Regions from separate parts of the Thioalkalivibrio sp. genome, predicted to be linked through region 1. Evidence: predicted binding sites of a transcription regulator. Region 1 holds the regulator's gene; the other holds the start of a gene.

Region 1 (15,094 bases):
GGGTTATCGGCATGCACAGCACGGTCCTGCCCATAGAGCTGTACCTGCGTTACCGCCTGGTCAATGCGGTTCTTCACACCGGTCTGCGGCAGCAGCAGCGCGAGGCTGACAGCGGCGACCACGGCCAGCACGCTGGCGATCGCCAGGCGTCGATAGCGGGGCTGCCAGTAGTGCCACAGCAGCAGCAGCGCCAGGAATGGGATCGCCAGCCATCCGCCCCGGCTACCGGAGAGGAAGCTGGCCACCAGCCCCAGCAGCAGGGCCGCCGCGGGGACGATCAGCCAGGCGCGGCCAAGGCGCCGAAAATACGCCAGACCGGCCGCGGCCATCACACCCATGGCCAGTGCGGTGTTGCCATAGGTCACGGCACTGGTACTGCCCTCCGCTCTGACATACTGTGCGGCCGTCACGACTTCGTACAGCGCGTTGAGCCCGGCCACTACGGCCCCCAGCGAGAGACCGAACCAGAGCATGCCCTCGGGCGGACGAACGCGAACGAAGAGGTAGATGATCGGGATCGCCCACAGCGGCCGCAGCAGCACGTCGAGATCGCGCACGGCTTCCCGGCTGAAGCCGGTTTCCGCCACCGACAGCAGCACCGTGACCGCGAACGCGGCAAACCCGAGCGACGCAAGCCGCTCCTCGGCGGTGAGTCTGTGCGGGGCCCCGGGCCAGCGCAGCAAAAGAGCGAGGATGGCGGTCAGCGCCAGCAGGTGGTAGGGCACGCTGCCGCCGCTGGGGACGAGCAGAATCAAGGCCGGCAGCGCGAGCAGGATGAGAACAGTGACTCCGCCCACCACACGATGCGGCAGAGCCTCCACCATCAGTGACGGCATTCCGCTCTCCCGGACGATCCGATGGCGCTGCAGCGGCGCGCGCCGAGGACCACACCCCGCGCTGACGGCCTCGTCGCGGTCGGCGCGTGCCTGCCTGCAGTGACCGCTTGATCGCTCATCGCATTCCCACCGCGCACCGGCCAGCCGCCGGAGCGCCCGACCACAGTCGAGGCTGCCGTGGCAGCCGAATTAAAAGGATACCGGGATGATCCTGCCGGGATCAGCGTAGTAAAAGGATAAACGGCCTCATCATGGACCAGCAATCCTTTTCCATGGCGTTTCGATCACGGCGGAGCCGCTGAGCCTCGACAATCGGGCCTGAATGGCGCCAAAAACCCATTCGCCCTGTCGACGTCTTCGCCCGCGCATTCTCTCTGCGCTGTCTTCGCCCCGGCCAATAACCATCCGGTCCCCGGCGCTGACAGAGGGAACTTTCCGTCATGCCGGGTCCGGGAGATCCAGAATGGCGCGCACCTGTTGCAGGAGCTCGCGTTGCCGATCCCTTCGCCAAGCGTATGTTCCTGCTCCATCCGATGCCTGGAGACCCAGCACATGAAGGCGCCGGGGCAGACGCTTCAGTGCCTGAGCGAGGGCCAGAGCGTCGGCGACGCCGAAGTCGTGGCTGGACGGCATGCGTCCGGCGCGAACAAGTTCGTCCAGCCGGAGTTCGCGGATGCTCCCCGGTGGCAGCCCCGCCTCCATCGCGTCGATCAGGATCACCGCCCCATCAGGCTGGAGGTACTCCAGAAGGGCCGGGCCCGGGCGATCCAGGGCCAGCAGCTCGGCGCAGCGGTCGAGCCCCGCAGCCCGAAGGGCCTCGATCGCCCGCCAACCGAGATCGTCACCGGTCACTGGCGAACCGACCCCGATGATACGCCAACGGCGGTTCGGATCGTCGCGCGTCACCGGCGTTGCACGCGCACCTTCAGGAAATGCGTCGCGCAGGAGATGCACGGGTCGTAGTTGCGGATCACCGTCTCGCCGCGCAGGCGCAGCGCGTCATCGTCGTTGTGCAGGCCGAAGGCCTCCAGAGAGCACTTCAGGTCGTCCTCGATCCGCGCCTGGTTCTGCGCGGTGGGCGGGACGATCCGGGCCGACAGCACCCTGCCTGCGGCGTCCGTCTCGTAGCGGTGCCACAGCAGACCGCGCGGCGCCTCGGTGGCGCCGCAGCCGACACCGGCCTGCACGGTCGTCGGCACGTGGGCGGGCTCTTCCGGGCGGTAGGCCTCGAGCAGACGGATCGCCTCGGAGACCACCTCGTGGATCTCCACCGCCCGGGCGATCAGGGAGTGGAACATGTTGCGGCTGGGCAGGCTCAGGCCGGTCGCCTCCAGCGCCGACCGGACCGGTGGCGAGAGGCGGTCGTGATTCAGGTTCAGGCGGGCCAGCGGTCCGACCAGATACGGTTCTCCGTCGAGGTGGGCATACAGCGCGGTCGAGTGCGGGACGTGGGATTCCCGAAAGTGGTCGAGGTAGTCCTTCACCGGCAGATCGAGGCCCCGGTCCGAGACGATCCTGCCGGCGTACATCGCGTATTCGCTGTCGTGGCGCAGGGCCACGGAGACGAATTCCTGCTCGTCGTCCGGAAGCGGCAGCGACGCGGTGAAGGCCACCAGCGCCTCCGCGTCTGCCATGGCGGAGCGCAGTTCCCGCAGCACCGCAGCCGCCCGTTCCGGGTCGGGTCCACGATGAAAGCCGCCCATCCGCATCCCGACCGGATGCACGGAGCGGCCGCCGAAGAGCCGGATCAGGTCGTTGCCGAGCCGTTGCAGTCGCAGGCCCCGCCGCACGGCATCGGGGTGCTTTCCGGCCATGGCAATGGCGTTGTCGAAACCGAGGAAGTCGGGCAGCGCCAGCAGGTGCACGTGCAGCGCGTGGCTCTGCAGCCACTCGCCGCAGTACATCAGGCGCCGCAGGTGCATCACGTGGGACGATGCCTGCACGCCGAAGGCCTGCTCCAGTGCCTGCACGGCCGTCATCTGATAGGCCACCGGGCAGATCCCGCAGATCCGCGCGACGATGTCCAGCACTTCCTGTGGCGCGCGGCCCTCGAGAAACTTCTCGAAGTAGCGCGGGGGCTCGAAGATGCGCAGGCGCAGGGTGTCGATCCGCCCCTCCGAAGCGCTCAGCTCGAGAGCGCCCTCGCCCTCGACGCGGGCCAGCACCGGCACCTCGATGCGGATGTCGCGGTTCTCCGTCACGACCGCTCCTTCCAGGCCAGCCACTCGGCGCGGAAGGCTGGCGCATGGCTGTTGATGAAGTGGAAGCGCTGCGCGACCGATTCGGGCATCAGGCCGAGGCCGTCGAAGCGGCGCGCGAGCGACGCGGTGTTCGGATTCTCGGCCGGGCCGAAACAGGCGTAGCAGTCGCGCCCGAAGGCCGGGCACAGGGCCCCGCAGCCGGTGTGCGTGACCGGACCCATGCACGGAATACCCTGGGCAACCAGCACGCAGACATGCTGCTGGCGCTTGCACTCCACGCAGAGCTTGTCCTTGTCCACCACCGGCTCGACACCGAACAGCAGCTGGCGCACCGCCTGGAAGACCTGCCGCGCATTCACCGGGCAGCCCCAGAGCTCCAGGTCCACCTTCACGTGCTCCGCGACCGGCGTGGCGGTGTCCAGGCTGTCGATGAACTCCGGCTGGGCGTAGACCGCTTCGGTCCACCCGGTCGCCCCGTCGGCGTTGAAGTTGCGCAGGGCCTGCAGTCCGCCGGAGGTCGCACAGGCGCCCAGGCTGACCAGGAAGCGGCTGTTCGCCCGGACCGCCTGGATGCGCTCCGCCTCGTCCGGGGTGGAGATGCTGCCCTCCACGAAGGCGATGTCGACGGCGGCCTCCGGATCCATCGGGCCGGCCTCGGCGAAGTGCACGATCTCGACGAGCTGTGCCAGCTCCAGCAGGGCCTCCCCGGCATTGATGAAGGCGAGCTGACAGCCGTCGCAGGAGCTGAACTTGTGGACCGCGACGCGCGGACGGGCATTCTCGCGCGCGTTCAGCCGCTCGAGGGCAGTCGTCTGTGTGCGAGCGCTAGCCTTCATGGCCCAGCACCCACCCTGACGATAAGGATCTCCCTGCCCCGCTTGTGGGGGGTGGTTGGGGTGGGGACGCGCTATTGCCTACCTTCACGTTCACCGTCATGCCGTCTCCCGTCAGAAACCGGTAACGCCCAGCCAGGGGCGCAGCGCCGGGTAGTGGAACACCGGGCCATCCTGGCAGACGAAGTGCGGTCCCACCTGGCAGTGGCCGCAGTGCCCGATGCCGCACTGCATGTTCCGCTCGATGCTGAGCCACATGGAATCGGCCGGGACATTCAGCGCCAGCAGGCGGTCGATCGAGGCCTTCATCATCACCTCGGGCCCGCACAGCATCACGATGCTGCGGTCCGGGTCGATATCGGCCTGGTTGAACAGCACCGTCACCTTGCCCACGCTGAAGGGCCAGTTCGGTCCGCCAACGTCCGCGGCCAGCAGCACCTGGGTGTTGGGCAACGCCTGCCAGCGCTCGTACTGCCGGCGCCAGATCAGGTCATCGGTGTGCTTGACGCCCTGCAGGATCACCAGCCGTCCGAAGCGCTCGCGGCGGTTCAGCACGTAGCGGATCATCGACACCACCGGCGCACAGCCAAGCCCGCCGGTGACGATCACCACGTCCCGCCCCTCGGCCTTGTCGAGCGGCCAGCCGCGGCCGTACGGCCCCCTGAGGCCCATGCGGTCGCCCACCCGAAGACGTTCCATCCCCTCGGTGACCCGCCCGACCGAGCGGATGGTGTGCTCCAGCAGACCCTCGTGGTCGGGGTCGGACACGATGGAGATCGGCACCTCGCCGACCCCGTACAGGTAGAGCATGTTGTACTGCCCCGGGAGCAAACGGTATCCGGACGCGACCTCGGGGTCCGTGAAGCGCAGGTGGAGGGTGTAGATGCTCGGGGTCTCCTCGACCCGCTCCACCACCTCGACCTCCACCGGCCGGTCAGGGTTGTGCATCGCCGGACTCCATGAGCGTCGCGACCTCGGCGGTGATATCGATGCCCACCGGACACCAGGCGATGCAGCGCCCGCAGCCGACGCAGCCGGAGCGCCCATACTGCTCGTGCCAGGAGCCCAGCTTGTGGGTCAGCCACTGCCGGTAGCGCAGACGGGTCTCCTCGCGTACCAGGAAGTGACCCATGTAGCTGTGCACGGCCGTGAAACAGGAGTCCCACTGGCGCAGATGCTCGGCGGATTCGCCGTTCAGCGCGGGTGCGTCCTGCTCGGCATGGCAGAAGCAGGTCGGGCACACTGCGGTGCAGTTCCCGCAGGAGAGACAACGACGGCCCACGTGATCCCAGTGGGGATGCTCGAGGCGCGCGTAGAGCGCATCCTTCAGGTTGCGCGAGGGCAGGCTCCTGCCCTGCCCTCGGGCCGCGGCCGCGACCTCCCGGTCGGCCTCTTCCCGTTGCAGGGAGGAGGCCGCGCCGAGCCCCAGCGACGCCAGCACCGCGCGCCCCGGATCGGTACCCGCGGTGACCACGAAGCCTTCGTCCAGTTCCGACATCGCGAGGTCGTAACCCGATTCCGCGCGTGGCCCGTCCCCCGTCGACGCACAGAAGCAGGTGTCGGCGGGGTGACTGCAGTGAACCGCCACCAGGAAAAGGCTCGCGCGCCTGGCCGCATAGTGCGGATCCGGATAGGGGGACTCCAGGAAGTGCTGCTGGTGGATCTGCAGCGCGGCGAGGTCGCACGCGCGGACACCGATCACCGCGGTGGGTTCGTGCTCCCGCTCGACATCCGCGAAGGTCAGCCCGCCGGATTCATCACGCGCGCAGCGCCAGAGTGGCTCGCGGGGTGCGAAGGTCAGCGGCTTGAGCGCCTGCGGACCGTTGGCCCAGGAAAACATGCGCACGCCGTCGTGCTGGGTCTCGAGCCGATACGTCCCCGGCGCCTGTCGGTCGCGCATCCCTCGCGGCAGATCCGCCGCCGAGGCGATCTCCCGGTAGACGATGGCCCCATCCCGGGCCACCGGCCCGACAAGCCTTGAAAACCCCTGGTCACGGAGGGCGTCGAAAAGGGAATCCACGGAAGACCGAGGCAGGAACAGGGCGGATGTTGCCATGCCTACGAAGGTAGTCCATCAGGTCCGACACGGGAATGATGCAGATCAGAAAGGGGGCCGTCGCAGCCTCCGACCATGCGTTGAGGCACCCGGGATTCGCGTCCGCTGCCGGGGTGCCTGGCAAAACCCTCGAACCGGCTCCGGTAGACTTCCTTTCGCGCTCCTGTTCTGGCTACACTCCTGCCATGTCGATGCACGCTTCAGGCTCCTGCGATCAGTGCTCACTGAAGCTGCTGTGTCTCCCTGTCGGGCTCCCGGACACGGAGTTGTGGCAACTGGACGAGATCGTCCAGCGGCGGCGACCGATCACCAAGGGCAATGTCCTCTTCCGCATGGGCGCTCCCTTCGCCTCCGTATTCGCGGTGCGGACCGGCTCACTGAAGACCGTGCTGCTCTCGGACGACGGCACGGAGCAGGTCACCGGGTTCGCCCTGGCCGGCGAATTGCTGGGGCTCGACGCGATCAATCATGGGGAGCACCCGGTCAGCGCCGTGGCACTCGAGTCGACCAGTGTCTGCGAGATCCCCTTCGACAAGCTCGACGCCCTCGCGGGTCAGCTGCCAGCCTTCCGCCAGCACTTCATGCGCATGATGAGCCGGGAGATCGCCTCCGATGAATCCCTGCTCGCACTGCTCGGGCAGCGCAGCGCCGAGCAGCGGCTCGCCGCGTTCCTGCTGAGTCTCTCGACACGCTTCCGTGCCCGCGGACTGGTCGCCGACCGCTTCTGCCTCAGCATGTCCCGCGCGGACATCGCCAACCACCTCGGTCTGACGCAGGAGACCATCAGCCGCCTGTTTACGCAGTTCCGCAAGCAGGGACTGATCGAGATCCACACCCGCGATCTGCGTCTGATCGACATGGACAGCCTGCACCGGATCGCGGGCATCCGGTTTGAGCCCCTCTCGCAGACCGCCTGACCCCGAAGCCTTCTGGGCCTTTGCCGTCGCCGCGTGGGATCGCGCGGATGTTCGTGATCTCCTGTTGCACTGGCAGGAGCGCCACGGTGTCGACGTGATCTTCCTCTTGTTCGCCTGCTGGCTGCCCCATGCGCTGGCTCCGGCGCACTGGACCGCCCTGGAGTCCGGCTCCACCGACTGGAACGCGGCCGTCACGCGCCGGGTACGCGCCCTGCGGCGAAGAGTTCGGGCGATCGACTGGCCGCAGGGCTACCGGGCGATTCTCGGTATGGAACTCGCCAGTGAGCGCATCGAGGCTACGTGGCTGGCCCGCGCGGCGAGTCCGCCAGAGCGGGCGCCGAGAGACCCGGACCTCGACCAGCGTCTTGGACGCCTGTTCGGGCAACTGCCTCCGGCAGAACGGACCGCCTTCATCGCGGCAATCCGCGCCCTCTTCTACTGATCCAAGAGCCCGGGGACAGATTCAAAAATCTGTCCCCTCTGTCCCCGCGACCGCCCTCAGACTGCCGCGGCCAGGGCCTGATCGAGGTCCCCGAGGATGTCGTCGATGTGCTCGATGCCGACGGACAGTCGCACCATGTCCTCGCGGACGCCGGCCCGTTCCAGCTCCTCGGCCGACAGCTGGCGATGCGTGGTCGTCCCGGGGTGGCAGGCCAGGCTCTTGGCGTCGCCAATGTTCACCAGCCGGGTCACGAGCTTGAGGGCATCGATGAAGCGCCCGCCCGCCTCGCGTCCACCCCTCGGGCTGCTGATCCCGAAGCTCAGGATGCCGGCCGCCCTCCCCCCGAGGTAGCGCTGCGTCAGCGCGTGATCCGGGTGCGAGGGGAGGCCCGCGTAGGAGACCCAGCCAACGTCCGGATGCTCGTCGAGGAACCGCGCCACGGCCGTGGCGTTGTCGCAGTGGCGATCCATGCGCAGCGCCAGGGTCTCGATGCCCTGCAGGATCTGGAAGCTGTTGAAGGGCGAGATGGCCGCGCCCATGTTGCGCAGGGGCACCACCCGCGCGCGGCCGATATAGGCGGCGGGCCCGAAGGCGTCCGTGTAGGTCACCCCGTGATAGGAGGGATCCGGCTGCGTGAGCCCCGGGAAGCGTTCGCCATGATCGGCCCAGGGGAAGTGTCCGGAATCGACCAGCACGCCGCCAATGGTGGTGCCGTGTCCGCCCATGTACTTGGTGAGCGAATGCACCACGATGTCGGCACCGTGTTCGAAGGGGCGGCAGAGATACGGCGATGGCACCGTGTTGTCCACCATCAGCGGCACACCGTGCGCATGAGCCAGTTCGGCAAGGGCCGCCAGATCGGCAACGTTCCCTGCCGGATTGCCGACGGATTCGCAGAAGACGGCGCGGGTACCCGGGTCCATCAGGCCGCGCATCGCGTCGATGTCTCCCGGCGCGGCGAAACGGACCTCGATGCCATAGCGCGGCAGCGTATGCGCGAAGAGATTGTAGGTCCCGCCGTAGAGGGTGCTGGTGGTCACGATATTCTGGCCGGATTCGGCGAGCGTCATGATGCCGGCGGTGACGGCCGCCATGCCCGAGGCAAATGCCAGCGCGCCCACTCCGCCCTCCAGCGCGGCCACGCGCTGCTCCAGCACGTCCGTGGTCGGATTCATGATCCGGGTGTAGATGTTGCCCGGAACCTTCAGGTCGAACAGGTCCGCGCCGTGCTGGGTGTCATCGAAGGCGTAGGAGGTGGTCTGGTAGATCGGCACCGCCACGGCCCGGGTCGTCGGATCCGGCTCGAAGCCTGCGTGAATCGCCCTGGTCTCGAATTTCATGCGTCCCTCCTCCTGTTGATGCCCCTCGGGACACAGCGATCACCGCCGTTCGCGCCCGGGAATGAGCGGAGCATACTGCAGCAGACGCCACGAGCGACAGGGAGCCGCGGTCAGGAAAAACCGTACTCAGACCAGAAGATTATCCACAGGTTCCACGCTGCAGCCCTGAATCCAAAAAAAAGTCTTGATCTGAATCAACCAAACGGCCCGATCATGGCCTACACTCCGGAATGCGAGGCAGCCCGCCCGGGTCGTTTGGCTGCGTCGATTTCTTCACCGATGGGGGATCTCCATGGAAACAACCGCAGACACGCATGACGTCCGAACAGCGACGCAGGAAACCTATAACTACAAGGTAGTTCGGCAGTTCTCGATCATGACGATCGTCTGGGGCGTGGTCGGAATGCTGGTGGGCGTGATCATCGCCGCCCAGCTCTTCTGGCCGGCCCTGAATACCAACCTTGAGTGGTTCACCTTCGGGCGCCTGCGCCCACTGCACACCAATGCGGTGATCTTCGCCTTCGGCGGCTCCGCACTGTTCGCCACCTCCTACTACATCGTCCAGCGCACCTGTCAGACACGGCTCTTCGGGGGGCCCCTGGTCGGCTTCACCTTCTGGGGCTGGCAGGCCGTGATCGTACTGGCCGCGATCACCCTGCCGCTGGGGATGACCATGGGCAAGGAATACGCCGAGCTGGAATGGCCGATCGCGATCCTGGTGGCCATTGTCTGGGTCGCCTACGCGATCGTGTTCTTCGGCACCATCCTGAAGCGGAAGGCCCAGCACATCTATGTCGCCAACTGGTTCTTCGGGGCCTTCATCCTCGTGATCGCGGTGCTGCACATCGTCAACAACATCTCGATGCCGGTCACCCTGTTCAAGTCGTACTCGGCCTACCCGGGCACCATGGACGCGATGATCCAGTGGTGGTACGGGCACAATGCGGTCGGCTTCTTCCTCACCGCCGCCTTCCTCGGGATGATGTACTACTTCGTGCCGAAGCAGGCCGGACGCCCGATCTACTCGTACCGCCTGTCGGTGGTCCACTTCTGGGCGCTGATCTCGCTGTACATGTGGGCCGGCCCCCACCACCTGCACTACACCGCGTTGCCTGACTGGGTGCAGTCGCTGGGCATGGTCTTCTCGCTGATGCTGCTGGCGCCTTCCTGGGGCGGCATGATCAACGGGATCATGACCCTCTCCGGTGCCTGGCATAAGCTCCGCACGGACCCGATCCTGCGCTTCCTGATCGTGGCGCTATCCTTCTACGGTCTGGCCACCTTCGAAGGCCCGATGATGTCGATCAAGACCGTGAACGTCCTGTCGCACTACACCGACTGGACCATCGGCCATGTCCACGGCGGTGCGCTGGGCTGGGTGGCAATGATCTCCATCGGCTCGCTCTACGCGCTGATTCCCACCCTTTGGGGCAAGGAGCGCATGTACTCGATCAAGGCGATCGAGTGGCACTTCTGGCTGTCGACCATCGGCACCGTGATGTACATCGTGTCGATGTGGATCGCCGGGGTGATGCAGGGCCTGATGTGGCGCGCCGTTAACGAAGACGGAACCCTCACCTACAACTTCGTGGAGACGCTGGTGCAGATGTATCCGTACTACTTCCTCCGCTTCCTGGGCGGCGCCGTCTTCTTCCTCGGCATGTTCATCATGATCTGGAACGTGTGGAAGACCATTGGCGGCACCAAGCCTGTGGTGCACGCCGTGCCGCAGACCGCGCACTGATCCGGGGGAGACAACACCATGAGTCATGAAGTCGTTGAGAAGAACATCGGCCTGATGGTCGTACTCATCATCCTGGTGATCAGCGTGGCCGGTCTGGTACAGATCGTCCCACTCTTCTTCCTGACCAGTACCACGGAGCCGATCGAGGGCATGGAGCCCTACTCCGCGCTGGAACTGGAGGGCCGGGATGTGTACCTCCGCGAGGGCTGTTACACCTGTCACTCGCAGATGATTCGTCCCTTCCGCGCCGAGACCGAGCGTTACGGGCACTACTCGGTGGCGGGCGAGTCCGTCTGGGATCACCCGTTCCAGTGGGGTTCCAAGCGCACCGGCCCGGACCTTGCCCGTGTCGGGGGCCGTTACAGCGATGACTGGCACCGTCTGCACCTGATCGATCCGCGTGCGGTGGTGCCGGAGTCGAACATGCCCGCCTACGCCTTCCTGGAAAACCGCGAGATCAACGCAGACCTCACGCCGCGCAAGATGCGGGCGTTGCAGCGACTGGGAGTTCCCTACACCGACGAGCAGATTGCGAATGCGTCGGAGGAGGTCGGCGGCAGCACCGAAATGGATGCCCTGATCGCCTATCTCCAGGGACTCGGTACCGCGCTTGCGCATTGGAGATGACGGATGAGCTTCGGCGTATTGCACGGCCTGCTCACCCTGCTGGTGATGATCCTGTTCCTGGGGATCGTCTGGTGGGCCTTCAGCAGCAGGCAGAAGAAGCGCTTTGACGAAGCCGCCAATCTCCCCTTTGCGGATGAAGACGACAAGCCGGACCCCGAGCGGTCGCGGAAAGGAGACGAATAATGAACGAGTACGACATGAGTACCTTCTGGCATTGGTGGGTCGTGCTGCTCACGCTCGCCAATATCGCAGGCATCTACTGGCTGATCCGCTGGACTGCCAAGAAGCGCCCGGGCGAGGCGGCCGAGGGCTCGGAGACGGGCCACACCTGGGATGGCCTGAGCGAGTTCAACAACCCGTTGCCTCGATGGTGGCTGTACATGTTCTACTTCACCATCGTGTTCGCGCTGATCTATCTGGTGCTCTACCCCGGGCTCGGCCGCTTTGCCGGCATGCTCGGGTGGCATTCCGGAAACATGCTGAATGTCGAGGAAAGCCAGTACACCCGGGAGATGGAGCGCGCGGAAGAGCGTTACCAGCCGATCTTCGCAGCGATGGCCGAGCAGGACATCCCGGTGCTCGCCGAGGACTCCGACGCGCTGACCACGGGGCGTCGCCTCTACCTCAATTACTGCTCCACCTGCCATGGCTCCGATGCTGGCGGTGCCAGCGGATTCCCCAACCTCGCCAATGGCGTCTGGCAGTGGGGCGGCTCCCCGAGTGCGATCCAGACCACCATCGCGGAGGGCCGGCAGGCCAACATGCCCGGCTTCGGGGATTCCCTCGGTGAAGAGGGCGTGGAAGATGTCGCGCATTACGTGCTGCAGCTCTCCGGTCGCTCCGACGCCGACGAGGCCAGGGCCGAGGCGGGACAGGCGCAATTCCAGACGTTCTGTGCCGGTTGTCATGGACAGGATGGAAGCGGCATGGAGATGCTCGGCGCGCCACCGCTGACCGAGAATGCCTGGATCTACGGCGGATCGCTGGCGGCGATCAAGGACACCATCGAGAATGGCCGTGCAGGCGTGATGCCGGCCTTCGGGGAACTGCTGGGCGAAGACAGGGTGCATGTGCTGTCGGCCTACGTCTACAGCCTCGATCCCGATTAGACATCGGTCTGCGTTAGCCAGGGCGGGCTGCACTCCACGGTGGCCCGCCCTTTTTTTCTTCGCTTCACCCCACCCGATACCGAGTAAGACCATGGCAGAATCCGACACGAAACGCAGCAAGAAGACCGCGGCCACGCCCGCAGAGGGGCTGGAAAACGAGTTTTACGCCAAGCACGAAAAGATCTACCCGCGGCAGGTAAGCGGCATGTTCGCCAGGCTTCGGGTCACGGCGATGCTCGTGCTGCTTGGCATTTTTTACGGGCTGCCCTGGGTGCAATGGGAGGGCCGGCAGGCCGTGCTGTTCGACCTGCCCGAGCGGAAGTTCCACGTATTCGGTCTGACGTTCTGGCCGCAGGACTTCTTCCTGCTCGCCATGCTGCTGGTGATCGCCGCGCTGACCCTGTTCTTCTTCACCGCGCTCGCCGGGCGGCTCTGGTGCGGTTACGCCTGCCCGCAGACGGTCTGGACCGAGGCCTTCCTGCGTATCGAGCGCTGGTTCGAGGGCGACCGGGCCAAGCAGATGAAGCTGGACAAGGCGCCGTGGAACAAGGAAAAGATCCTGCGCAAGGCGGGCAAGCACTCGGTCTGGATCCTGCTCGCACTGTTCACCGGTCTGACCTTCGTCGGTTACTTCGTTCCCATCACCGACCTGATCCCCCGCTTTGTCACCCTGAACACCGGTGGCTGGGAGACCTTCTGGGTCCTCTTCTACGGATTCGCAACCTGGGGCAACGCCGGCTTCATGCGTGAGCAGGTCTGCATCTACATGTGTCCCTACGCGCGCTTCCAGAGCGCCATGTTCGACAAGGACACGCTGATCATCTCCTACGACGAGGAGCGCGGCGAACCCCGTGGCCCGCGCAAGCGCGGCACGGATCGCAAGGCCAAGGGGCTGGGCGACTGCATCGACTGCACCCTCTGTGTACAGGTCTGTCCGACGGGCATCGACATCCGTGACGGCCTGCAGTACCAGTGCATCGGCTGTTCGGCGTGTGTCGATGTCTGTGATGAAGTCATGGACAGGATGGGTTATCCGAGGGGGCTGGTCCGCTACACCACGGAAAACGCGATGGCGGGCAAGCCCACCAAGGTGCTGCGCCCGCGCGTGTTCCTCTACGGGATGCTGCTGCTGGTGCTGCTGGCCGGCTTTGTGTACGGGGTCTCTGCGCGCAATCCGGTGGGGATCGACGTGATTCGCGATCGCAACGTGCTCTACCGCGAGCTGCCCGACGGCCAGGTCGAAAACGTGTACACCCTGAAGCTGACCAACCGCGCGCCTGCCGAGCGCCATTTCGAGATCAGCATCGAGGGGCTGGACGGCGCCGAACTGGCCTGGCAGGAGGGCGACTATATCGCGGTCCCCCCCGGACGCGTGACCGAGTTCCCGATCAGCGTGCGCATGGATCCCTACGAGTTGACGGGAGCAAGCAGCGAGGTCATCTTCCGTGCAGAGGTCGTGGACCAGCCAGAACTCTCCAACGAACGGTCAAGCCGTTTCGTCGGTCCGTTACGTTGATCGTTTCAGCCTGAGGATCTGCATTCATGCGTTATCCCCGTGAAGATACCCTGCCCTGGTACAAGCAGTTCTGGCCCTGGTTCGTGATCACCCCGCCGCTTGCCGGTATCGTTCTCGGCGTGCTCCTGATCACCTTCGCCACCAATGATCCGGACGGGATGGTGATCGGCGACTACTCCAAGGAGGGGCGCGGGATGAACCAGAGCATCGAGCGGGCCCGCTTCGCGATGCAGCTCGGGCTGGCCGCCGACGTGGAGATCGAGGGCGAGCGCGTCTGGGTGCGGCTCGAGAGTAACCCGGCCATTCCGAGGCAGGAGCTTCAGATCAGGTTCGTGCACCCGACCCGCGATCATTTCGACCAGCAGATGGTGCTGAGCCATGATCCCGTACGGAACCGCTACTACGCGGACATCGAGGCCCTGCAGACCGCACTCTGGTACGTGTACATCGAGCCGGCTGACGGTGCCTGGCGTCTGCGTGGCCGCATGGCCGAATTCGATTCACAAGCGGTTCGTCTCGAGCCGAGCGCCTGAGCAAGGCCGATCCGGGGCCGGGCACCGCGCCATCGCGGGTCCGGCCTGCTCGAGCCGCGTCCCGCCCGTTCCGGATGCAACCGATGCAAGCAAATCCGATCTTCGATGCCGACCTGATCCGCCGCTACGACAAGGCCGGTCCGCGCTACACGTCCTATCCTACCGCGGTGCAGTTCCACCCGGGATTCGACGAGGCGCAGTTCCGGCAGCAGGCTGCCGTCAGCAATGCCCGCGGCGGCCCCCTGTCGCTCTACTTCCATATCCCCTTCTGCGACACCGTCTGCTTCTACTGCGCGTGCAACAAGGTCGCGACCAAGGACCGCAGCAGGGCCCAGCCCTATCTCGAGGACGTCTACCGGGAGATGACGCTGCAGTCGGCCCTGTTCGACGACGGCCGGCCGGTCGAGCAGCTGCACTGGGGCGGAGGCACGCCGACCTTTCTGAGTCTCGACCAGATGCGCGAGCTGATGGGCCGCACCGGCGAGCACTTCCAGCTGAAGACGGACGACACCGGCGAGTACTCGATCGAGATCGACCCGCGCGAGGCCGATCCGGCGACGGTGGCGGTACTGCGCGAACTCGGCTTCAACCGCATGAGCCTGGGGGTGCAGGACTTCGATCCCCGGGTGCAGAAGGCGGTGAACCGCATCCAGTCGGAGGAAGAAACGCTCGCGGTGCTGCAGGCCGCGCGCGCGGAGGGCTTCCACGGCATCAGCATCGACCTGATCTACGGCCTGCCCTTCCAGAGCGTCGACGGCTTCCTGCGCACGCTGGACCGGGTGATCGAGGCGAGCCCCGACCGGCTGTCGGTGTTCAACTATGCACACCTCCCCACGCGCTTCATGCCGCAGCGCCGCATCAGCGACGCAGACCTCCCGACACCGGCGGAGAAGCTCGCCATCCTCGAGGCGACGATCCATCACCTCACGGGCGCGGGCTA
Region 2 (16,490 bases), on a different contig from region 1:
GCGTGTCCACGATCTCAAGAACCGCCGAATCGGCCACACTGTTGCTCATCACGGCGTCGAAGCTGAACCGCAGCGCCTCGACCTCGACGCCCGCGAGCTGTCCCACCTCCACGCGCACGCGCCGCACGCGCTCGAATCCGCTCGCCGCGGCCTGGTCCTCGATGATCCGAAGGATTCCCTCGGCCAGAGCCATCTCATGCATGCAGGATCTCCAGTTCGTATTGCACGCAGGGATCCAGCGCCATCACCTGCAGCGTAACCATCTCCCGGAGCTGGGGCTCATCCGGGGCCTGAAGCTGCAGCAGGCCCTCCCGCGCGGGCCCCTCCGGATGAAAATTCCACTCCGTGGGCGCCACGATCCGGTAGTCCCGTATCCCGTCCGGCACGGCCTCCTGCCAGTGCATCAGGACTCCGCGCACCATCTCGAGCGCCACCATCGATTCATGCGCGCCGCGCTGCCAGGCGATGCCGAGCCTCGGTTCGATTCCACGCTGCAGCGAGTCTAGCGCGCCGGCGAGTTCCAGCACCCGTGCCAATACCCGCAGCCAGGAATCCGGAACGCCCTGGCAAGCCAGCATCGCCGCGATCAGCGGATGCGCCGCCTGACGCGGCAGGGGCCCCATCTCGAAGACCTGACCCTGATGGTCGGGCCGCCAGTGGAAGTCCGGGTCCGATTGCAGCCGCGGCAGGGCTGTCTGCACCATCGGTTGCAGATCGCGACCCCGGAAGAATGGCAGCGCCGAAGGGCCGAGACCCGTCAGGCGGGGCCGCAGCCGCGCGAGCAGGCCCGCCAGCGGCGTCGGCGCCTCTTCCAGCCACTGCGCCAGGGAATCGGGCTCCGGATTCTCGAGCCAGGCGAGATTCGCGTGTCCGAACAGATCCGCGAAGGTCTTGCCCGCCCAGTTGCCGGCGGCTTCACGATCCGTCGCGAATCGTGTCCGCTCGCCCAGCAGCTCGCGCACCGGGGCCGGTTGCTGGGGTTCCCCGACGACGCGCGGCCAGTCGAGCCCCAGCCGCCACAGGTGCTCGCGGATGTTCTCCAGGCGGATGCGTTCGGCCCAGTCCGCAATGGCGTTGCTGTCCGGCGCGCCGCTGCGCAGCACGGCCTCCAGGGCCTCGACCGCGACGGACTGCGCGTCTCCGCAGAGGCTGTACAGGCGCGGGATGATCGCGCGCGCCTGTCCGGGTGCCCTGCCGGTCAGCAGGGCCGCGGGCTGCGGTCGCCGCGAGCGGACTTCAGCGCGTTGCACCACCCGCCCGTCCCATTCGAGGCGCAGTTCGACCCTGCCCTCAGCGGGAATCGCCGTCGTCATTCAGAAAGTCTCCGCGCAGCACGCGGCGACGGTCGAAATCGCGCCCGGCGTTGCGCCGGAGCGCCGCGATCGGCCCGCCCCCCTGACGCTGCGGCTCTGGCCGCCGCAGATCGGGGCCGGGCCGGAGCAGCAGGGACAGCGTTTCAAAGGCGACCGCCCGGGCCGCCGCCTGATCCTCGAAGCGCTGCATCGGAGAGAACAGCGAGCAGGTCTCGTAGGGGCCGACATCCTCTTCCCGGGCGCCGATGAAATCCACCGGGCCGCGCGGCAGTTCCCGCGTGCCGAACGCGCCCACGGCAATCGGGTCGTCGTCGGGCAGGCGCAGCAGGTTCATCGCCCAGGGAGTGATCAGGACGCCCACGCGCGCGGCGCCGCTGCGCCGGAAACCGACGGCCTCGACAGCGAGCCCGTGATGCAGCAGCGGAAGGTCCTGCATGCGCTCCCGCTGGATGCGGCCGAAGACCTCCTCCAGCTGCTGTCGCACCGCTTCCGCGTCCCCGTTCACGGGTTGCCTACCGGGGTGGCCCGACCGCCGAGGGCAGCTCGAGGTCACTGAAGAAGCCGTCGAGATCGGTCTCGCCGCGCATCGCCGCCTCGAGGCCCAGCACCGCCTCGTCGATCTGGCGCGCCTGTTCCGGGGTCAGGACCTCGCGGGCATGGTCCTGCAGCGCCAGCACCCAGGTGCCCACCGGCTGTGGCCCGATCAGCATCATGTTCAGCCGTCGGCGCTCGCCACGCCGCTCGCAGAGAGCCACGCATTCGTCCGTCTCGAGCACCTGCATCGGAATCCCAAGGCACATCGCGTTTCCACCCCTTGAATCGATATCAGGCCAGGTGCATCGGATCCCGCCAGGGCCGCCCGGCACCGGCCTCCATGCCCAGCACCTTCCCACACTGGAACGGGGCCGAATGTGATCTAGATCACCGCCGGGAAAGACCCACTAACGCATTCTGTGTTCGAGCATAAGACAACGCTGATTTTTTCACACATCCCGAGAATTTATCACACGAAACACGGGTGCCGTGGGCCGGACCAATGCACCCCCAGGCAGGAAGGGTAGCGATGATCACGATCACAGACCGGGCCGATTCCGCGCCGCCCTCCCCCGCCACCAGAAACCGCCAGGTTCTGGTCCTGGGCCTCGGAAACATCCTGCTGAGCGACGAGGGTGCCGGCGTGCATGTCGTCAAGCAACTGGCGGACACGCACACGGGGCTACCGGACGTCGAATTCATGGATGGCGGCACGCTGAGCTTCACGCTGGCGGACGCCATCGTCACCACGGACTCCCTGATCGTGGTCGACACCGCCGCACTCGAGACCGAACCCGGCGCGGTGCAGGTGTTCGAGGGCGACGCGATGGACCACTTCGTCAGCACTGGCGCCAAGAGCAGCGTGCACGAGGTGAGCCTGTCGGACCTGCTCGCCATTGCCGCGCTGGAAGGCCTCCTGCCCCGCCGCCGGGCGCTGGTCGGTATCCAGCCTCAGGATTTCGACTGGGGTGATCAACCAACGGCGGCCGTGGCCAACGCCCTGCCCGTCGCCTGCGAGAGAGTGATGGAACTGGTCCGGAGGTGGCAGGCATGAGCCTGAAGGACATCCCGGTCAAGCTCGATCCGGGCCCGGGGCCGGGATCGCCCGAAACCACGGGGCTCGCGGTCGCCCTGCTGCGGGAGATCGCCGATCACCTGCTGGCGGTCTCCCAGGGCGGTGAGCGCCAGGTGGTGGAGCTCACGAACCTTCCCCTCAGCGAGGGCGACCTGCAGCTCCTGGAGGCGAAGCTGGGACGCGGAGAGGTCGAGGCCCGGATCAATGCGGCCGGTCCCACCGAGGTCTTCGAGACCGCGTTCCCCGGGGTCTGGTGGGTTCGGTACCTCGGCGAGGGCGACCGCATGATCACACAGCAACTGGAGATCGGCACGGTGCCGGTGATCCTGGAGGCACATGAGGAGGACATCCAGGCGAGCGCCAGACGTTTTCCGTCCATGTTCGATGAACTGGACACGAACCACCATTGACCACTCGCAATCCAGCGACGACTTGCACAAAGGGGGTCGGCATGAAAGAGCATGATTTGACGTTAGGCGAGGAACTGCGCCGCCAGGGCATCTCCAGGCGTTCCTTTCTCAAGTTCTGCGCGGGGGTCGCCTCATCGATGGCCATCCCTGCCGCGATGGTGCCGGCGATGGCGGACTCGCTTGCCCAGGCCCGCAGGCAGCCTGCGATCATGATGGCCTACCAGGAGTGCACCGGATGCCTGGAGTCCCTGACCCGGTCGTTCGCGCCCACGCTGGAAAACCTGATCTTCAACTTCATCTCCCTGGACTTCCAGCACGCGCTGCAGGCGGCCGCGGGCGATCAGGCGGTCGAGGCAATCAAGACCTCGATGAAGGAGAACTGGGGCAAGTACCTCCTGCTGGTGGATGGCTCCATTCCGCTGAACGACGACGGCATCTACTCGGTGTCGCACGGTCAGAGCCACCTGGACTCGCTGCGTGAACTGGGCGAGGGTGCGGCCGCGATCGTCAGCATCGGCACCTGCGCGAGCTTCGGCGGGATCGGCGCGGCGAGTCCGAACCCGACCGGCGCAGTGGGCGTCGACCAGATCATTACCGACAAGCCGATCCTGAACGTGCCGGGTTGCCCTCCGATGCCCGAGGTGATGACCGGCGTGCTGACCAGCTTCCTCGCCTTCGGGGCCCTGCCGGAGGTCGACAGTCTGAAGCGGCCCAGGGCCTTCTTTGGTGACACCATCCACGACCGCTGTTACCGGCGCACGTTCTACGACCAGGGCAAGTTCGCGGACAGTTTCGATGACGAGGGCGCGCGCAACGGCTGGTGTCTGTACAAGCTGGGTTGCAAGGGTCCGATCACCCACAATGCATGTGCGACGCTGAAGTTCAACGAGGGGGTCAGCTGGCCCATCCAGTCCGGTCATGGTTGCCTTGGCTGCTCCGAACCGAATTTCTGGGACAAGGAGGGCTTCTACAAGCCGCTGTCGGCGGGCCAGTGGGGTAGCGCAGAGGGCATCGCGGCCGCGGCCGCGGCCGGTGTGGCCCTGGGCGCGGTATCCGCCGTGATGTCCCGCCGCAATCAAAACAAAATCTCGGGAGGCAAGTAGCCATGACACTCCTTGACTTTGCACGCGGCCCCGCGATGCAGATCGCGATCATCATCTTCGTGGCGGGCATCCTGTGGCGCCTCGTGGGCGTCTGGGCCCTGCGACAGAAGAAGGATCTCTCCGAGGCCCGCCAGACGGGCGCCTGGGTGGGAGGCCTGAAGGGCCTGTTCGTTCACGCCTGGCCGTACAAGCCCTTCGTGCCCAAGGTGGGTGCCCAGTACATCATCGGCTACATCATCCACCTGGGGCTGTTCATCGTGCTGATCTTCGGCACGCCGCACATGCTCTTCTTCGCCGACATCGTGGGCTTCACCTGGTGGACCCTCCCGGGCGGGGTGATCACCGCGGTCGCCGTGATCACCACCCTCGCGCTGTTCGTCGCGTTGATCAAGCGGCTGGTCAACCCGGTGCAGCGGCTGATCTCCAACTTCGATGACTACGCCACCTGGTTCGTGACCACGGCACCGTTTGTCACCGGCCTGATCACCAACATGAACATGTGGCCGGACTATGAAACCGGGCTGGCGATCCATCTTCTGAGCGTCTGGCTGCTGCTGATCTACTTCCCGTTCGGCAAGCTGATGCATTCCTTCTGGTTCGTGGTGTCCCGTTACACCACCGGTTCCCGTTTTGCACGTAGAGGGGGCATGGCATGATTGATACAACCCAAACCGAAATCGAACTCGATCACGAGTCCAGGCGCCTCTCCGTTACCAAGCCCGAGGAACGCTTCGACGTCCAGGGCGACATGAGCGACGATGAGCGCGTCGAGAAGGCGATGGTGAACTTCGCCAAGGACTTCGGCCGGGTCGCGGCCACCTACATGGAGGCCTGCATCCACTGTGGTGCCTGCGCCCATGCCTGCCCCTTCTACGAGGTCAGCGGCAACCCGCGCCACACCCCGATCTGGAAGCTCGAGCCCTTCAAGCAGGCCTACAAGCGCGAGGCCGGCCCGTTGGCCTTCCTGTACAAGACCCTCAACTTCAAGCCAAAGGTCACGGTCGACGAACTCAAGGAGTGGCAGGAACTGCTGTACGACACCTGCACCATGTGCGGCCGCTGCACGCTGATCTGCCCGATGAGCATCGACATCGCCACCCTGGTCGGCACAGCGCGCCACGCGATGTTTCACGCCGGCCTCGTCCCGCACGAGCTGTACACGGTCACCGAAAAGGCGCAGAAGGAAGGCAGTCCGCTGGGGGCGACGCCCTCGGTCTTCGAAGACCGCATCGAGTGGATGGGTGACGAGCACGAAGTCGAAATGAACGTGAACGAGGACCAGGCGGACGTGCTCGTGCTGATGTCCTCCATCGAGATCCAGAAGTATCCGGAATCGATGGCGGCGACGGCGAAGATCCTGAACCACATGGGCAAGTCCTGGACCTTCCGCACCGACGGCTACGAGGCGACCAACTTCGGGATGCTCTCGGGCAATACCGGCTGGCAGAGGGACATGTCGATGAAGGTCATCAGCGCCGCCGAGAAGATCGGTGCCAAGTTGGTGATCCTTCCGGAATGCGGCCATGCCTACCAGGCACTGCGCTGGCAGGGAGCGAACATGTACGGGAAACCCCTGCCCTTCAAGGTCCAGCACATCTCCGAATTCCTTGCCGATGCAGTCGATTCGGGAGCCCTGAAGCTGAAGACCGTGAACAAGTCTGTCGCCTTCCACGATCCCTGCCAGGTCTCGCGCCGCGGCGGAGCCACCCCGGCGCCCCGCAAGGTGCTGGAGGCGCTGGGTCTGGATCTGAAAGAGGCCGAGAGCGGCGGCAACCTGAACTTCTGCTGCGGAGGCGGGGGCGGCGTGATCACCATCCACCGCGCCGACTCGCTCCGTCATGGCATCATGGCCAACAAGTTCCGGCAGCTGGACGCGACCGGTGCAGAAATGATGGTCACCAGCTGCTCCAACTGCCGCCAGAACTTCGACGAGAGCGGCGAGGAACTGAACTGGGGCAAAGACATGAACAGCCTGCTCGAACTGGTGGCTGAAAACCTTGTAGAGGAAGGCAAGCGATGAGCGCAGATAGAGTTGTAGTTGATCCCATCACCCGTATCGAGGGTCACCTGCGCATCGAGGCGGAGACGGACAACGAAGGGCACATCAAGAGCGCATACAGCTCGGGAACCATGGTGCGCGGCCTCGAGATCATCATGCAGGGCCGCGACCCGCGCGATGCCTGGGCCTTCGCTCAGCGCATCTGCGGGGTCTGTACCCTGGTGCACGGCATGGCCTCCATCCGTTCGGTCGAGGACGCGCTGGACTACCCGATCCCGCCAAACGCCCAGCTGATCCGCAACATGATGAGCGGAGCCCAGTACATCCATGACCACGTGATGCACTTCTATCACCTGCACGCGCTGGACTGGGTGGACGTGGTCTCAGCGCTGGACGCGGACCCGAAGGCGACCTCGGAGCTCGCGCAGTCGATCTCGAACTACCGAAACTCCTCGCCCGGATACTTCTCGGATGTGCAGAAGAAGGTGAAGAACCTGGTCGAGTCCGGTCAGCTCGGGATCTTCGCGAACGGCTACTGGGGCCATCCGGAGTACAAGCTGCCCGCAGAGGCCAACCTGATGGCGGTGGCGCATTACCTCGACGCCCTCAGCTGGCAGCGCGACGTGGCCAAGCTGCACGCGGTATTCGGCGGCAAGAACCCGCACCCGAACTTCGTGGTCGGCGGTGCCCCCACCCCGTTCAGCGGCGGGCCGGAGGGCGGCGGTCAGACCACCCTGAACGACACGGGGCTGAGCATCGTGCGCGACGCGATCCTGCGGATGCAGGAGTTCGTCGAACAGGTCTACCTGCCCGACACCCTGGCCATCGCCGGCTTCTACAAGGACTGGTTCGAGCGTGGCGAGGGCGTGGGCAACTTCCTGACCTGCGGCGACTTCCCGGCATCGGGGTACGGAGACGTGTCCGACTACCTGATCCCGGCGGGCGTGATCCTCGACCGGGACCTGTCGACCATCCACCCGCTGGACCTGAAGGATCCGGAACAGGTGCAGGAGTTCATCTCGCATTCCTGGTACGACTACCAGGATGGCAAGGACGTGGGCCTGCATCCGCACGCCGGCGAGACCAAGCTGAACTACACCGGTCCGAAGCCGCCGTATTCGCATCTCGACGTGGAGAAGGATTACTCGTGGCTGAAGTCCCCGCGCTGGCGTGGACGCCCGATGGAGGTCGGCCCCCTGGCCCGAGTGCTGATGCTCTATGCCAGCGGTCACGAGCCGACGCGCGATCTGGCCACGATGGCACTGACCCAGCTGGACCTGCCGGTGACGGCGATGTTCTCGACCATGGGCCGCACCGCCGCCCGGACGCTGGAGAGCAAGATCATCGCGGACAACATGATGGTCTGGTACGACAACCTGGTAGCCAACCTCAAGAGCGGCGACCACAGCACCTTCAACGAGGACCTCTGGAACCCGACGAGCTGGCCGCAGCACGCCAAGGGCGTGGGTTACATGGAGGCGCCGCGGGGCGCACTGACCCACTACTCGGTGATCGACGATGGCAAGCTGACCAACTACCAGGCTGTCGTGCCCAGCACCTGGAACGCCGGGCCGCGTGACGCCGAGGGCCAGCCGGGTCCCTACGAGGCCGCGCTGATGGACAACCACCAGCTGGCGGTCGAGGGGCAGCCTCTGGAGATCCTGCGCACCATCCACAGTTTCGATCCCTGCCTCGCCTGTGCGGTGCACATGGTCGGACCGGACGGGAAGCCGGGCGTGACAGTCAAGGTCAGCTGACCGAACCTCCGGAAGCACTGCACGTGCTTCCGGCTTTCTGGCCTTCACGGCCAGCCCGGGCCGGGGGAGAGATCCCGCCGGCCTTTTTTATCGTTACCCCGTAGGAGCGGCTTCCAGCCGCGATCACGCACGTGCTACCCGATCGCGGCTGGAAGCCGTTCCTACAGGGGGTTCTGCTCCAGAACCGCAGGAAACCAGCTCCCTGGACGACCCCCCCAACGCCGATTCGAACCGCCTCAGGATCGCTCCGCGACCGCCACCAGCTGCCGGTCGCGCCACAGGCAATAGAACACCCACAGAAAGACCGGCACGTTCATCAACAGGCCATAGAGCAGCGGCAGGAGACCCAGTGCCGGCAGTTGCAGGATCGCAAAGGCCACCATCATCGCCACCCCGGCGTTCTGAACCCCGACCTCCACCGTGATCGCGCGCGAGCTCTCCCGGGGAAGCCCGAACTGCCGGGATGCCCGATAGCCCATCGCCATGGCCGACATGCACAGCAGCAGCACGGCCAGCGTCTCCAGGCTGACCAGCGCCGGCAGGCGCTGATGGTAGGCAACGAACAGCGCCACCACGATGCCGACCATGGCCACGCCAGTGAAGACCTTGACCACGGGAAGCCAGGCCTGAGCGGTGCGGTCACCCAGCCACAGGCGCAGCGCCATCCCCAGGGTCACCGGAACCACCGTCACCAGCAGGAGCTGACCCACCGTACTCCAGTAGGGAAGCGCAAACCCCTCCGCGGCAAGGCCCAGCAACTGGAAATTCCAGCCCATGATCAGCGGCAAGGTAAACGGCACCAGCATCGCCGCGATCGCGGTCAGGCTGACCGAGAGGGCGAGATCGCCCTGAACCAGGTAACTGAACATGTTCGAGGTCGCCCCACCCGGCACCAGTGCCACCAGCAGGAGACCCGCGGCCGCCATCGGCGGCAGCGGCAGCAGCAGCACCAGGACCCAGGCAAGCACGGGCAGTGCGAGCATCTGCAATCCGAGGCCCAGCGCCACCCTGCGGGGGTGCTGCAGAACACGCGTGAAGTCCCGGGCGGTGAGACTCAGGCCCATGGCCAGCATCACGCTCGCCAGAATCCAGGGCAACACCGCCTGCGGCAACCACTCCCCCGCCATTTCGCTCCCTTGCCATACCGATTGGGGCCGGTCCGTCAGACCCGCATGAAGGGGGGTCGCGGATGCTAGACTGCCGCCGCACGGGATAACAGGGCCCTTGTCGCCCTGTGGATACCCCTGCGGCAAAGTCGGAGGATAGCAGCCACCCCGCCCCGGGCGCACACTTCCCTGGCCGGGATCCGGAGAAGCCGTGGCGCGTGACCCCGGGGCCTCGTTGCGGCAGGGTTGTCGGGATACAGGATACCGAGGATGCATCTACCTTGAATTCCCTTCAGGTCTGGTCGCATACGGTCCGGCCGCGGACCCTGCCCGCCGCGGTGGGGCCGGTGCTGCTGGGACAGGTCCTGGTGGTGGAGGGCCACTTCTCGTGGACCACCGCGATCCTGTGCGTGATCTGCGCCCTCGCGCTTCAGATCGCGGTGAATCTGGCCAACGATCTCTTCGACGGGCTGTCCGGCGTTGACCAGGCGGATCGCCTGGGCCCCACGCGTGCGCTGCAGAGTGGGCTGCTGAGCGTCGGGCAGCTCCGCCTCGGCCTCGTGCTCGCGCTTGGGGTGGCGGTGACCACCGGACTGTGGCTGATCATCTTCGGTCACTGGCTGCTTTGGCTGCTCGGTGCGCTCGCGGTGCTCGGCGTACTGGGGTACAGCGGCGGACGCCGCCCCTACGCCAATCGCGCACTGGGCGAGGTGGCCGTCTGGCTGTTCTTCGGGCCCGTGGCGGTCCTGGGCAGCCTGCTCGCCCAGCGCAGTCCGATCGGCATCGAGTCCATCGTGGCCTCGGTGCTGGTCGGTCTCCCGGTCGCTGCGATCCTGGTGGTGAACAATCTGCGCGACCGCTACGGCGATGCGCGGGCCGGCAAACACACGCTGGCGGTTCGGATCGGCCCGCGCAACACCCGGTTGCTGTTTGCCGGCCTGGTCGTGGTCCCGGTTCTCTTCGCCCTGCCCGGCGGGCAGCCGGACTGGACCTGGCTGCCCTGGGCCGCCCTGCTCGTCGGCGCCGTGGCGCTGAGCCGCGAGACCGCCAGGCGGGACGGTCCCGCGCTGAATCCGCTGCTCGGCTGGACCGCGATGTTCTCCCTGCTCTTTGCGCTGTGGCTGGCGGTGCGTTACGGGGAGATCCTCCTGTGAGCCTGCGGCCGCACGCCAGCGTCGCTGGGCGTTCTGGACGCGAATCCCGCGGTGGCGGATCCTGCCCGCGGATCTCCCCTCACCGAGGATCGGCACGATGACCACGCACACCCAGCCCGATGCGGTAACCGACGCCCCCGACCGTAAGCTGCGGCTCGTCTTCGGCGCCAGCGGATACATCGGCACCCACCTGGTGCCGCGCCTGATGGCCGCGGGCTTCAGCGTGCGGGCGGCGGCGCGCTCACCGGAGGTCCTGCAGGCCCGTGAATGGACCGGGGTCGAACTTGTTGCCGCCGACGCCCTCAAGCCGGAGACCCTGGGCGCCGCGCTGCGCGATGTCGATACGGCGTACTACCTGGTGCACTCGATGGCCGCCGGCCGCGACTTCGGGCGGATCGACCTGGAGGCCGCGAGCAACTTCGCCGCCGCCGCGGCCGCCGCCGGTGTACGCCGCATCGTGTATCTGGGCGGCCTGGTTCCCCCCTCCGCCGACACCGAGCACATCGTCTCCCGCGAGCGCACCGGCGACTTGCTCCGCGAGGGGATCGTGCCCGTAACCGAAATCCGCGCCGGCATCATCGTGGGGCCAGGATCGGCCGCGTTCGAGGTGATGCGCGATCTGGTGTTCCATCTGCCCGTGATGATCACCCCGCGCTGGGTCCTCGCGAAATCCCCACCCATCGCCCTGGAGAACCTGATGGGCTATTTGGTGCGGGCGCCGGAGGTGCCGGCCACCGAGGGCAGAATCCTCGATGCGGCCGGGCCCGAGCACCTGACCTACGCGGAGATGATGCGGATACTGGCCGAGGAGGCTGGCAGGCGGCCACCCCGCATCATCCCGGTGCCGCTGCTCACGCCCCGCCTGTCCTCCTACTGGCTGCGCTTCGTCACCGCCGTCCCTACCCCGGTCGCCCGAGCGTTGATCGAGGGCATGCGCCAGGACTTCATCGCCGACAACACGGAGATCCATCGGCTGATGCCGCAGGAGCTGCTGGACTTTCGCGCCGCGGTGCGCGCGGCCTTCGAGGCCGAGCGGCGGCACGAGATCGCTGCCCGCTGGACCGAGGGGGCCTTCGCATTCCGGGACTACCGGCCCGACTACGCCTACTACGCCAAGCGCGCCAGCGGCGAGGCCGTTGCCAAGGCCTCGGTCGAGGACGCGTGGAAGGTGGTCACATCGATCGGCGGCGGCAATCGGTACTTCTACATGAACACGCTCTGGAAGATACGCGAGATTCTCGACTGGATGGTCGGCGGAGCGGGGCTGAGTTACGGCCGGCGAGACCCGGAGGAGCTGCGGGTCGGCGACACCGTCGATTCCTGGCGCGTGATCGCGATGGAACCCGGGCGGCGCCTGACGCTGTTCTTTGGCATGCGTGCACCGGGCTCGGGCGTGCTGGAGTTCGAGCTCGTACCCGAGGACACCGGCACGCGCATCCGCGCCACCGCATACTGGCACCCGGCAGGCGTCTGGGGACTGCTCTACTGGTATGCCCTCGTCCCCGCCCACCTGTTCATCTTCGCGGGCATGACACGGGCGATTGCCCGTCGCGCCGAGGCACTGGCACGTTCCCGGAACGGCGGCACAGGACCGGACGTCTGAGCCGGTGACGCCGGCTCAGTAACGTCCGTGCTGATGGGAGATGTAGTTGGACATCTCGACGAACTGAGCATTCATACGGTGCAGGATGTTGTGCCCGACCTGCACGATGTTCTTCATCACCTGATACACGAGCCAGGGATCGGATTCGATCAGCGACTCGAAGTCCCGGCGGTTGAAGGTGCACACCGTCGGGTTGCCGATCGCGCGCAGGGACGCGCTGTGCGGACGCCCGCCGACGAAGCCCATCTCGCCGGCCAGATCCCCGCCCTGCAGGATGTGCAGCGTAACCTCCTGACCGCCGCCGACGTTGCGGGTCACCGCCAGCTTGCCCGAGGTGATCACGCACAGGGCGTCGTCGGTCTCACCCTCCTGAAAAAGCTTTTCGTTATCGTTAAGCTTGCGGCAGTGCGTGATGCCCGCCAGCCGCTTGACCTGCTCATCGGAGAGCCCCGCGGTCAGCCGCGTATCGCGCAGGTCCGTGTAGTTGTCGTTTTCGTCCATCTTGTCCCCCGGATACCGTGATGGTGTTGCGGCGCACAGTATCCAACCGGGGTCGCCAGAGTTCAATGCCCGGGCGTGAGCGCGGCACGCCGTTGCGGTGCTCCGGGATCCGGGCCGAAACAGGGGGCTGCCCCAGGGAGCATCGCTGATGCCATCGATCGAAACCCAGGCCCACCTGCCCGCGGACCCGCACACGGTCTTCAGACTGCTGCGCAACGTGGAAGACTTTCCCCGGTACACCCGGGCGGTGGAGACCGTCACCCCGCTGGGCGGCGAGCGCTATCAGTGGAGCGTCCGTGTGGGCGGGGTGCGCTACCAGTGGATCATCGAGATCATTCAGAGCCAGGAGCCGGAGCGTCTCACCTGGAAGTCCGTAACCGGCATCGCGAATACCGGCCGCTACCGGCTGATGCCGGCCAGGGGAGGCACCGATCTGCGCCTGGTGATCGACTACACGCTGAACAGCCGCCTGCTGGACAAGACCGTCGGGCGCGTCGCCGGTCCGGTCGTGCGCCGCATCAGTGCGGAGGTCCTGGAACGGGTCCAGGAACGCCTGGCCGCGGAGGGTGCCTGAGCACGCCGCCCCGATCCCCACGATTCGCAAGGGACCGGAATTCCGGCCCGGTCCCCACGTCGAAGACGGTATGAAGCGTACCGCAGACCCAGATCGCGACCGCCTCGCCGGTGTCCAGGCCGAGACCGGTCTACGCGCCCATTCGGGTCTGTCGGCGGTGGTGCTGCTGTCGTTCCTTTGTCTGACCCTTGCACTCGGGGCATCGCGAACCGCCGCCGAGACCGATTACGCGGAAGGATCCCGCATCGACTGGAACACCTTCCACCCGGGGCTCTTCCACCGGGCACGCACGGAGAATCGTCCGCTGTTCCTGTATTTTCACGGGCAGTGGTGCACCTGGTGCCGGGATTTCCAGAACGAGAGCCTGGAGCACGACGGCGTCGTCGACGCAATCCGAGCCGGCTACATCCCGGTGCTGATCGACCTTGACCGTCGCCGTGATCTCTTCACCCGATATGGTGGCCGCGGCCTCCCCTTCGTGGTCATCGTCGATGCGCAGGACGAGGTCCGGGGCCGGTTCACCGGCCACGTGGGCCCGGCCGACCTGACCCGGCTGCTGACCGAACGCCGGCGCCAGATCTCCGTGACCGGCCGCGAGGTCGCACCCGCCGACGAGCCGATCGAGACGGTCGAGGCGTTCCGCGGGATGCTGGACGAGGTCTACGATCCGCGCAGCCGGCGGCTCAGCGGCAGCGGAATGTTCGGGACCCTGAGCAAGCGCCCGCAGCCCTGGACGCTTGGCTTCCTGCTGCGCCAGGATGAGTGGCAGGAGCGCGTGCGGGCGCTGCTTGATCAGACCATCGAGGATCTCTGGGACGCCGAGGAAGGCGGATTCTTCTTCTTCTTCGATCCGGACCAGCCGGATCCGGAGCGGGCGCGCGAGACCTCCAAGCGTCTGGACCAGAATGCGGCCTTTCTGTGGCTCTTCTCCGACGCCTATGCGCGTCTGGGGATCCCGGCATACCGCGAAGTGGTGGAACGCAACCTCGACTACCTGCGGAATCACCTCTGGGATCCCGGGGAGCAGCGCTTCTTCGGCAGCCAGTTTTCGGATGATCTCTACTACGCCCAGTCCCTGGAGGGGCGGCAGGACCTCGCGCCGCCGCCGGTCGACCGCACCAGTTTCACCGACGCGTCGAGCCAGATGATCGCCGCACTCGTACACGCCGCCGACGCGCTCGCGGATCCCTCCCTGCTCGACTGGGCCGGGGCCGCACTGAAGTCCATGCAGCGGGACCTTGGAACCGAGGACGGCTATCTGCATGCACTGCCGCCCGATGGCCCGCCGGAACTCGAGGGCTATCTGCCGGCCCAGGTCTGGCCGGGGATCGCCTGGCATCTCTATCTGAACGCGACCGGCGCCAGTGACCGGCAACCCGAACTGCGGCTGCTGGAGACCGTTGCATCCTTCAAGGACGCGGATCTCGATGCGTACCGCGAGCGCAGGAGCCCGGAACTGGAGCCGTGGGTCGAGACCCGTACCCAGGCGGCGCTGGCATGGTGGCTCGGCCGGCTCGATCCGTCCGCCGTGGCCGCCGCCGGGATCCGACCGGAGAAGGTCCGCGACCAGTTGTGGATCGTTCCCGGCGACGACCCTGATGACGTGGCGCTGGGTTTCCGGGCCCTGGAGCGCCCTGCACCCCTGGGGACAGATCTATAAATCTGTCCCCATTCTTTCCTCCATTCCTTCCGCTTTCCTCGTCGTTTCTGCCGCCGGCCCTTCCCCCGTCGTTTCCGCTCGACCGTTACCGGATTCCGGCGGAGGCGAGTCGGCGAGGGAGTCGAGCAACCGGATCTCGCCTACATCGGACTCAAGCTGCGACGAAGGGCCCTGTCGATCCGGGTGCAGGTAGGACCGGTACAGACCCGATGCCAGATACGCGAGATTCAGACCCAGCAGGAGCAACAATACCCAGCGCATGCTCATCAAGCAGTGCCCCCCTTCCCCCGGCGGGGCCGCAGATGGCACCACAGACCGTCGAAGACCAGTCCCGGAACCACGTGCACGGGGCGCTCGAGCAGGGTCGACAGCCAGCCTGCATCACCACCGGTGAGCCACCACTCCACGCCCTGCTGCGCGCCGCCGGCCTCCGCGCCGAGACGCTGCACGGCACCCGCGAGGCCGAGCCTCCATCCGTGCAGCAGGGCCTTCCCGGTGTCGTGAGCCGGGAGCACGGCCGAATCCGCCGGGAGGGTCGCACCCGTGAGGCGCAGTGTCGGCGCCACCTGGGTCTGGAGCGCATCCGTAAACAGGCGATTCACCGCCTCGAGCCCCCCACGCAGGCCGGGCAGTATGTAGCCCCCCAGATGCCGCCCATCCTCATCCAGCAGGTCGACTGTCACCGCCGTACCGGCATCGACAATCACCGCCGGTTTCCGTGTCCGGGCCACGACGCCCAGCAATGCGCAGTAGCGATCGGCCCCGAACTGCTGCAGATCGTAGTCCAGCCGCAGCCCCCCGGGACCCTCCGCGCGGGGATGGACACTGACGACCGGTACCCCGCCGTAACGGGCCCTGAGGGCCGCGCGGAGGCTCTCTTCGCGCTCGGCCATTCCGACGCGCACCATCCAGACCGCCCGGGGCCGGCACTGGGGCAGTTCCGATGCACTCACTGATGCGGTCCAGTCATGCCGACCCTCCTCCAGCACGAGACCGGTCTCGGAGCGGACCTGCCACTTCAGGCTGGTGCTGCCGAGATCAAACAGGAGGAACTCAGGCACGGTCCACCCGCCGCACCGAGACATCGCCCGAGTACAGCCGCTCGAGACCGCCGGGCCCCTGCAGCAGCAGGGCGCCGTCGACGGGGTCCACGCCGGCGGCGATACCCTCGCGGCCGGATTCCGTCACGCGGACCGGTCGCCCGAACAGGTGGTCGAGACGCCGATAGTCCTCGAGCACCGGCTGCAGTCCATCCCGTGCAAAGGCGTCCCAGGCCCGCGCGATCTCCACGAGGATCGCCTGCAGCAGATCCGTCAGGCCCGGTACGGAGGACGCCGACAGATCGCCGAGGTCGGCCGTCGGCCGATCCACGCCCAGCGCCACCGCGTCCCGGCGATTCACGCCGACGCCCGCCACCACGGCGGGCCGGCACCCCCCGGTGCGCGGCCGCGCCTCGATCAGGATTCCCGCCAGCTTTCGCCCTTCGGGGGTCACGAGGTCGTTGGGCCACTTGAACCCGAAGCCGTGCAGGCCGCAGCGGGACAGCCCGCGCGACACGCCCACCCCGATCGCAAGGGCCAGGGCCGGCGCCGGGGCCTCCCCGGGGCGCAGGGCACGCGCCAAGGAGAAGGTCAGGCTTGAGCCGCCCGCGGACACCCAGGTGCGCCCCCGGCGGCCCTTGCCAGCCGTCTGCTCGCGCGC

Evidence for each region. Region 1 encodes FNR, which switches genes on or off when oxygen is low (the NO sensors DNR and NnrR bind a similar motif). Its sites were predicted from a motif close to TTGATNTANATCAA; they were not measured.
Region 2: the regulator FNR is predicted to act here: its motif matches at 2,225-2,238, upstream of ACESMN_RS06615 (HyaD/HybD family hydrogenase maturation endopeptidase).

The regions. Positions count from the first base shown of each region.
Region 1 covers NZ_JAWLHP010000004.1:56,029-71,122, reverse strand. Annotated here, with positions in the region: gene ACESMN_RS01380 (O-antigen ligase family protein) at 1-836, opposite strand, end outside; gene ACESMN_RS01375 (hydrogenase maturation protease) at 1,275-1,742, opposite strand; gene ACESMN_RS01370 (Ni/Fe hydrogenase subunit alpha) at 1,739-3,037, opposite strand; gene ACESMN_RS01365 (sulfhydrogenase subunit delta) at 3,034-3,873, opposite strand; gene ACESMN_RS01360 (FAD/NAD(P)-binding protein) at 3,985-4,818, opposite strand; gene ACESMN_RS01355 (4Fe-4S dicluster domain-containing protein) at 4,805-5,926, opposite strand; gene fnr (fumarate/nitrate reduction transcriptional regulator Fnr) at 6,112-6,843, shown strand; gene ACESMN_RS01345 (DUF2390 domain-containing protein) at 6,818-7,285, shown strand; gene ACESMN_RS01340 (O-acetylhomoserine aminocarboxypropyltransferase/cysteine synthase family protein) at 7,342-8,625, opposite strand; gene ccoN (cytochrome-c oxidase, cbb3-type subunit I) at 8,918-10,369, shown strand; gene ccoO (cytochrome-c oxidase, cbb3-type subunit II) at 10,388-10,996, shown strand; gene ACESMN_RS01325 (cbb3-type cytochrome oxidase subunit 3) at 11,000-11,179, shown strand; gene ccoP (cytochrome-c oxidase, cbb3-type subunit III) at 11,179-12,105, shown strand; gene ccoG (cytochrome c oxidase accessory protein CcoG) at 12,197-13,621, shown strand; gene ACESMN_RS01310 (FixH family protein) at 13,648-14,154, shown strand; gene hemN (oxygen-independent coproporphyrinogen III oxidase) at 14,238-15,094, shown strand, end outside.
Region 2 covers NZ_JAWLHP010000025.1:18,065-34,554, reverse strand. Annotated here, with positions in the region: gene hypA (hydrogenase maturation nickel metallochaperone HypA) at 1-202, opposite strand, end outside; gene ACESMN_RS06630 (nickel-dependent hydrogenase large subunit) at 195-1,313, opposite strand; gene hybE ([NiFe]-hydrogenase assembly chaperone HybE) at 1,291-1,818, opposite strand; gene ACESMN_RS06620 (HypC/HybG/HupF family hydrogenase formation chaperone) at 1,826-2,113, opposite strand; gene ACESMN_RS06615 (HyaD/HybD family hydrogenase maturation endopeptidase) at 2,377-2,901, shown strand; gene ACESMN_RS06610 (hydrogenase expression/formation protein) at 2,898-3,332, shown strand; gene ACESMN_RS06605 (hydrogenase small subunit) at 3,374-4,435, shown strand; gene ACESMN_RS06600 (nitrate reductase) at 4,438-5,091, shown strand; gene ACESMN_RS06595 ((Fe-S)-binding protein) at 5,088-6,455, shown strand; gene ACESMN_RS06590 (nickel-dependent hydrogenase large subunit) at 6,452-8,191, shown strand; gene ACESMN_RS06585 (bile acid:sodium symporter family protein) at 8,428-9,318, opposite strand; gene menA (1,4-dihydroxy-2-naphthoate octaprenyltransferase) at 9,579-10,451, shown strand; gene ACESMN_RS06575 (SDR family oxidoreductase) at 10,549-12,054, shown strand; gene ACESMN_RS06570 (Crp/Fnr family transcriptional regulator) at 12,070-12,555, opposite strand; gene ACESMN_RS06565 (SRPBCC family protein) at 12,704-13,129, shown strand; gene ACESMN_RS06560 (DUF255 domain-containing protein) at 13,200-14,789, shown strand; gene ACESMN_RS06555 (type III pantothenate kinase) at 15,056-15,850, opposite strand; gene ACESMN_RS06550 (biotin--[acetyl-CoA-carboxylase] ligase) at 15,843-16,490, opposite strand, start outside.